3 regions of the Lacticaseibacillus paracasei subsp. paracasei genome follow, and region 1 is predicted to be linked to each of the others. Evidence: predicted binding sites of a transcription regulator. Region 1 holds the regulator's gene; each other region holds the start of a gene.
The links. Region 1 encodes NrdR, which represses ribonucleotide reductase genes. Its sites were predicted from a motif close to ACACNATATATNGTGT; they were not measured.

Region 1 (2,274 bases):
GACTAATGCCCAATCATAGCCGCCGCCTGTGCCAAGCCGTGGCCGCGTGGCTTCTTTTTGCGTCATATCTGATTTAGCTGCCACCACTGCTGGTGGTTCCTTGCTCAAATCATGATCAAACCGAAACACATCGAGAAAACTGGCTGTAATCTCCTGCCATTCAGGTCTGCGGACTGGTTTGAGGCTAAATTGGCCAACCAGCTCATCGTATCTTTTTTCCCCAACTTTGTCGTATAGGAGCAACCCGAGAAGATCGTCCTTGAAAAAGGCATCAGGTGCCACCGGTGCATACAACTCATAAGCGTAGTAACGCCCTAATGAGTCGACTTGCGTATAAGTGCGCAATAACCCGACCGCCTCCAGTTTGACACGCGCATTGAATAATTGATCAATATCAATATCTAACAAATCCAGCAGCCATAATTGCAGACGTCGATCAGTCACTAGTGCGCGATCTTTAACTTCCTGCCACAGGCTCAGATACAATGCCATCGCAATCGGCCCGATGAGCGGCTGATAGAGTGAAATTGCTACTTTTTCGTCAAAATCACTCAAATGACCGGCTTTTGTTAACACAAACCCTGCCTGTGGACTAAATGTATCAGGACGTTGCATGCACTTTCACCTCTTTTCAGACAACGGACCTGAGACATTTGCCTCAGGTCCGGTTTACCATTTTCAGCTGCGATGATCTTTACTTCTTGGTCTTTTCTTTCTTCATCATGTCCTGCAGTTCCTGCATGAAGACAGACATATCTTTAAACTGTCGATAAACGCTGGCAAAACGGATATAGGCAACATCATCGACATCGGCTAGTTTAGACATGACAAACTCACCGATCGCCTGACTGGAGACTTCGTTTTCACCAATCGCACGCAACTGATTTTCGACAGAATCGACAATACTTTGCATTTGTTCCATGGTAACCGGCCGTTTTTCAGCAGCCCGAATAAGTCCTTTTAGGATCTTCTCACGATTAAATTCTTCACGTGTACCATTCTTTTTGATCACTAACAGCGGGGTTTGTTCAACCCGTTCAAAGGTTGTAAACCGAAACCCGCAATTTTCGCATTCGCGACGGCGGCGAATCGCACGGCCACCGTCTGTTGGTCGGGAATCGACAACTCGCGAACTATTATGATGGCAATGGGGACATTGCAAGACTCCACCCTCTTAATCAAAGTTTGATAGCTTATTATAGCACGCGTAAGCCGCTTATGATAGCCGTTGCAGCCGGTGGATCAAGGCATTGGCTTGGGCAATGGTTGCCTCTTGAGTCCCATTATTATCAATCACAAAATCTGCCAATGCTGCCTTTTGCGCTAACGGCATTTGCGATTGAATTCGGGCCTCCGCGTCAGCCTGTGAGAGCCCGTCTCGTGCCATTAAACGCGATAGTTGGATATTGGGATCAACGCTCACAACCGCAACACCATCAAAGTCATCGGCATAATCGGCCTCATACAACAAAGGAATGTCGCCGACAACGATGGCGGCCCCACCGGCTTTTGCCTGTGCAAGTGCCTGACTGATGGCCTCGCGCAAATAAGGCCGATTGATCTGATTCAAGGCTGCCATTCTGCCTGGCTGGGAAAAAACAATCTCGGCCAGCTTGGCGCGATCTAGGCTGCCATCCGCGCGCAGCACTTCAGGACCGAAAGCTTGAGCAATGCGCGCAAGAACAGGCTGCCCAGGCTCGACAATCTGGCGGGCAATGACATCAGCATCCACCACCGGAAACCCAGCGGCTTTGAAAGTGCGGCTCACCGTCGATTTCCCCGATGCAATGCCACCGGTTAACCCCAAGAGATAAGTCACGCTGGCCGCCTCCTTTGATGTAATGGCTGACAGTGTGGGCAGTAATGGGTTCCGCGCTGACCAACCTTAATTTTGACAATCGTCGTGCCGCAGCGATCGCACGGGGTACCTTCCCGATCATAGACGTGCAAGGCATTTTGAAAAGAACCGCGATTGCCTTCTGCATCAACATACGTATGCGCGCTGGTGCCACCTGCCGCAATGGCTGCATTTAATTCTTGGATAATCGCGTCATGCAGTGTTTTGATTTCTTTAGATTTCAAGGTATCAGCTGGCTGCAGCGGATTGAGCCGACTTAACCAAAGTACCTCATCAGCGTAAATATTGCCCACACCAGCGACCACGGTTTGATCGAGTAAAACCGACTTAATCGGTTTATGATGACGTTTCAAACGCTGGGCAAAGTCCGCTTCGTCAAAGGTGCTTGGGGTTGGTTCCGGCCCAAGTTTAGCAAG
Region 2 (2,274 bases), 1.4 Mb from region 1:
TTCCATTGCAATCCGCGGCAAGTTGACGGTGATAACACCAAGATTCATCCGCCCAGCGTTCACTTCTTTGCCTGTCTTTGGATCAGTCCAACCCTGCAGGAAGCTACGGCAGCCCATTGGTGCTTTGAAGGAACCGGTCAATCGTTTGATGGTGTCATAGGAAACGACATCAGGATACATCCGTTTGGTGGCACATTCGATCGCCAATTGTTTGATATCATAGTTTGGATCTTCTGGTTTCAGGTTCAAACCGCGTTTCAAAGTAAAGACCAATTTCGGGAAGATGGCTGTCCGCCGTTCTTTACCCAGACCTAGAATTCGGATTTTCAGGATGTCTTTTTGGATCTCGCGTTCAATCCAACTGGTCCCCAAACCGAAGCCGACTGTGACAAATGGCGTCTGGCCTTGGGTGGAATAAAGGGTGTTCACCTGATATTCCAAAGTTTGCAAGGCATCATAAATATCCTTCTTAGTCTGCTTCACAGCCAGTGCTTCCAGCTTAGCCGGATCATCAATCACGCTGCCGAATTCACGCAAATGTTTTTGATAGTTTTTCTCGGCGAATGGCGCCAAGACCTGATCTGTTCGATCGCTGGAGCAGCCGCCGTATTGACTGGAGGCCACATTAGCGATGATCTGGGTCATTTGCGTCACAGCAACTTGAATCGAATGGGCCGGTTCAACTTCGGCATTGCCAATGCTGAAGCCATGGTTCAACATGTAGTCAAAATCAATCAGACAACAGTTGGTTTCGGCCATAAACGGGGTGTAGTCAAGATCATGCCAATGAATATCGCCACGTAAATGCGCGTTGGCAACAGCAGGCGGCAGCATTTTCAGGCCAATTGCCTTGGCCACTGCGCCTGCAGTTAGATCCCGCTGGGTTGAAAAGACCCGGCTGTCCTTATTGGCATTTTCGTTAACAACGCTTTCGTCGCGATTCACTAAGCGCGAGACGTTATAATTAACATCTTGCTTCTGTTTGCGAGCTAAATCACGCTTCAAGCGATACTCAGTATACGCTTCAGCCCAGTTATACTTTTCTGCAGCGATCAAGGTCTGCTCAACCACTGTTTGGATCTCCGCGATTTCCACATCATCGTGGTAGCGATCGCGAATCTTAGCCGTGACCGTATCCGTCAAGTGATCGATCGTCAGCACGTCACTCGGTGCCAGTTTTGCCACACTTTCTGCCGCCTTCGTGATTGCAGTGCTGATCTTGGATGCATCAAAATCAACAATGCGCCCGTCTCGTTTCTTGATTTGTGTATAAAATTCGATCATGGCTAATCCCCCATTACGTTAACTTGAAGTGCTTGTAACAATGTATCTAGTATACAAGACTCAGCAGGAAAAGTAACGGGTTATCCACTAAATTTTGTGGTTAATTATCGACTGCATACACTATATAGTGTGTTTTGCATTATTTGGTTGTTCACGATTCATCTTGACGATAACGACGGTAGGCCCGAGTGTTATAACGTTTGCGCATGTGAACCCGACTTCTGCTTTTTCAAAAATCGTTTGATCATAGCCCAAAAATAATCGATATTTTTGTTGAAGTTTGAGTTTAATCAACAAAAATTCGGCTAATTTTTTAAAGCTTTTTTCGATCCAGCAGCTTGATCGCCGCGAAAAATAAAACAACGGCGGCAACGACAGCAATGACCATGGCCGGCATCAATTTCGTTAGCGCATCACTGTTGACAAGGATTTTCATATTGTCGCCAATGAGGGCAACCGGATTAGCATGTTGCCAACTTTTGACCATTTGTGCCAAATACAACAGTGCCATCACCACAATCGTCAGCAGCAAACCGCCATAATTATTCGTTGCTAGTGTGGAGCCAAACACGATCAGGCTGAGGAAGAATAAGCCAAAGACTAATAATGGTAAGAACGCGAGTACCACATGCGGGCTGCGCGTATCAGGAAAGTAGTACGCGGTGTAAGCCCACGTTACCAAAAAGGCGAGGCTGGTGATCCAGATCCAGAGCAACATCCCGACAATCGCTTTGCCAACAATGACCGTCCAGCGCGGCAAGCCTTTGGTGACCAAGTTAACGAGTGTGCCTTGTTGAATCTCCTGACTGACACAACTGCCAAGCATGAGGGCGAACACGTAAATGCCCATCTGGGTGATGTTCTTGTAATAGTGGGTCCATGCATCCAGCGAAGTCGGCTTAGGGACCGCCACCTTAATGCCACCCAGACCGCCTTTTAACAGTTCCGGCATGAGTTTGGCGATCAGCGGACTCAAAATGCCGAAAATGA
Region 3 (2,274 bases), 520 kb from region 1:
ACATCGCGCCGGTTCGCTTACGACTCTCAACGCCTGCACCATAAAATTTTTGCAACATATTGGCGATCATGCCATTACCTTCAACATCTTCATAATATGCCGGTGCCTGCATATCTTCTGACAAAACTTTTGTCAGCGACGTTTTTCCTGCACCAATACTGCCTAAAATGTAGATCACAGATCTCGCTCCTCAATTATGTTTATTATGTTGCGCCAACAACAAACATTACCACAAACACAGCTAAAGCACCACTTAGATCGTTTTTAGACCCAGCTGCTTGCGGCCCCGATTGAACCATGGACTAACCGTGAAGGCCAAAATATCATTAATGACGTAAATGCTGGCATTAATCGCCATCGCTAAACTGGCATCCCCTTGCGCAAAAGTAATGGCCCATAAAACGAGCTGAGCCACGCCACTGAACAACCACCAGAAGTATTGATTGTTGTATCGCAGGAAGCAAACAATCCCACCAGTCAATGAAATCGCAAAAGCCATACCATCAAAAATCGGCCGCGGATCATTGGTAAACTGGCCGATCAAATAGGCGCTTACCGCCCACACAATCAACGTAAAGCCAATTGACAGCATCCATTTCTGGGCATTGAATGTCTTCAAGTTGTTCTTAGTATCATCATTCCAAGTCCGAACGCTAATCAAAACTGGCAAATCAAGTGTCACCACATAGGCTAGCTGTTCAAACATTGATAGATAATTGCGGGCGATAAAGCCGACATAGATAAAACATGCGGCACTCAAAAGACCTAACCACCCATTGACTGCTTTAGTGGCATTAATGGCCAAGACGCAAAGCACACCCAAAGTTGTCCCAATAAAAGTAATGATAGTCACGGGGGTTATCTTAGCATCTACAAGGGTCATCAACTGACACCCAAAAGCAAACCAGAACAAATAATAGTTTTGCTGCGGCCACCCCTTCAACTGATGCATCAACCAACTAAAATAATTCCCAGATGTTTGCACAAACAAGACTCCCTTAAACTTTCGTTTTCGTTGCATTGACAACGACTATGCTCTATTATGCAACAAATTTTTTTAAATGTAAGTCTTGAATATACAATATATTGGTGTTAGCGAGTGTGCTCACCACTATATGTACCATTTTAGGTGAACCGCTTACACAACGCTAATCACAGCAAAAATAGCATGGGATCAGCAGAAATGATGCTTTTGGGGCATTAGCAAAGTCGCTTCTTAGAAAATCTAACGTGCCCAAAATGGCAATCATACGCCAGTTACATTGCGTGAAGCCCGATATAAACGATCAAGCAACTTCTGATCGTGTAATTCGGGCCGCTGATTCCAAGCCCATAATGCCGGGTAACCTCGCAAACCACGCCATGCATGTGGTGCATAAATCACGCCGCCTTGCGCATTGGGATCAGTTGCGGCGTACAGTGCTGGCAATGCCGCCTGATCTGGCGACTGCCGGAGAAACGGCAGCAAGCGAAAACTCAACGCACCCATTCGCATCAACCACGCAGTTTTCCTTGAGCTGATTGTTTTCAAACTTGTTGCGGCTAATCCCGGACTTGAGCCAGTCACGGTCACCGACTGTCCTGCCTCTGTCAATAGCTGATTGAGCTTAACCACCATCATCGCTTGCGCCAGCTTGGTAGTCGTATAAATCGTCCAAGGGCGATAGTCATGGCCATCAAACTGATTAAAGGTCAAATGTGGTCGACCCATGGCGATTGAGGCAACGTTAACCACACGGGCATGATCCGATCGCAATAGTAGCGGCATCAGTTCGATTGTTAAGATAAATCCGGCAAAATAATTCACTGCCCACATCAGCTCGAGACCGTCACGGGTCAAGGTACGCTTAGCGGGCATCATCACACCGGCATTATTGATTAAAATATCCAGCTTCGGAAGCATCCTCAGCAGGCGGTTGGCTAATTGTTTAGTGGCTGCTTGATCCGCCAGATCAGCGCCCATAAACGTGACATTTTGTTGACCGGTTTGCGCCCTTAACTTGGCTGCAGCAGTGACGCCTTTTGATGCCTGTTTGCCAACAATGATCACCGTTGCCCCGTGCCGCAACAAAGCAGCACTCATTGCAAACCCAACTCCGCTGGTACCACCTGTTACGACCGCATAGCTGCCGTGAAGATCAGGCATATTCTTTTGCGTCCAATGTCGTATCGGTTCCCGCATAGGCCACTACCTCCGTTTCAACAACAACTGCCATTTGACTGCAAGAATTTATGCCTTTTTACGCCGTTTCAACATCACCCGCAGGTTGCCTT

Region 2: the regulator NrdR is predicted to act here: its motif matches at 1,402-1,417, upstream of nrdD (anaerobic ribonucleoside-triphosphate reductase).
Region 3: the regulator NrdR is predicted to act here: its motif matches at 1,077-1,092, upstream of pnuC (nicotinamide riboside transporter PnuC).

What each region holds. Positions count from the first base shown of each region.
Region 1 covers NZ_AP012541.1:1,709,447-1,711,720, forward strand. Annotated here, with positions in the region: gene LBPC_RS08405 (replication initiation and membrane attachment family protein) at 1-615, opposite strand, end outside; gene nrdR (transcriptional regulator NrdR) at 695-1,162, opposite strand; gene coaE (dephospho-CoA kinase) at 1,217-1,819, opposite strand; gene mutM (DNA-formamidopyrimidine glycosylase) at 1,816-2,274, opposite strand, start outside.
Region 2 covers NZ_AP012541.1:123,436-125,709, reverse strand. Annotated here, with positions in the region: gene nrdD (anaerobic ribonucleoside-triphosphate reductase) at 1-1,284, opposite strand, end outside; gene LBPC_RS00590 (ABC transporter permease) at 1,598-2,274, opposite strand, start outside.
Region 3 covers NZ_AP012541.1:1,191,287-1,193,560, reverse strand. Annotated here, with positions in the region: gene LBPC_RS05960 (deoxynucleoside kinase) at 1-178, opposite strand, end outside; gene pnuC (nicotinamide riboside transporter PnuC) at 254-985, opposite strand; gene LBPC_RS05950 (SDR family NAD(P)-dependent oxidoreductase) at 1,247-2,182, opposite strand; gene msrA (peptide-methionine (S)-S-oxide reductase MsrA) at 2,231-2,274, opposite strand, start outside.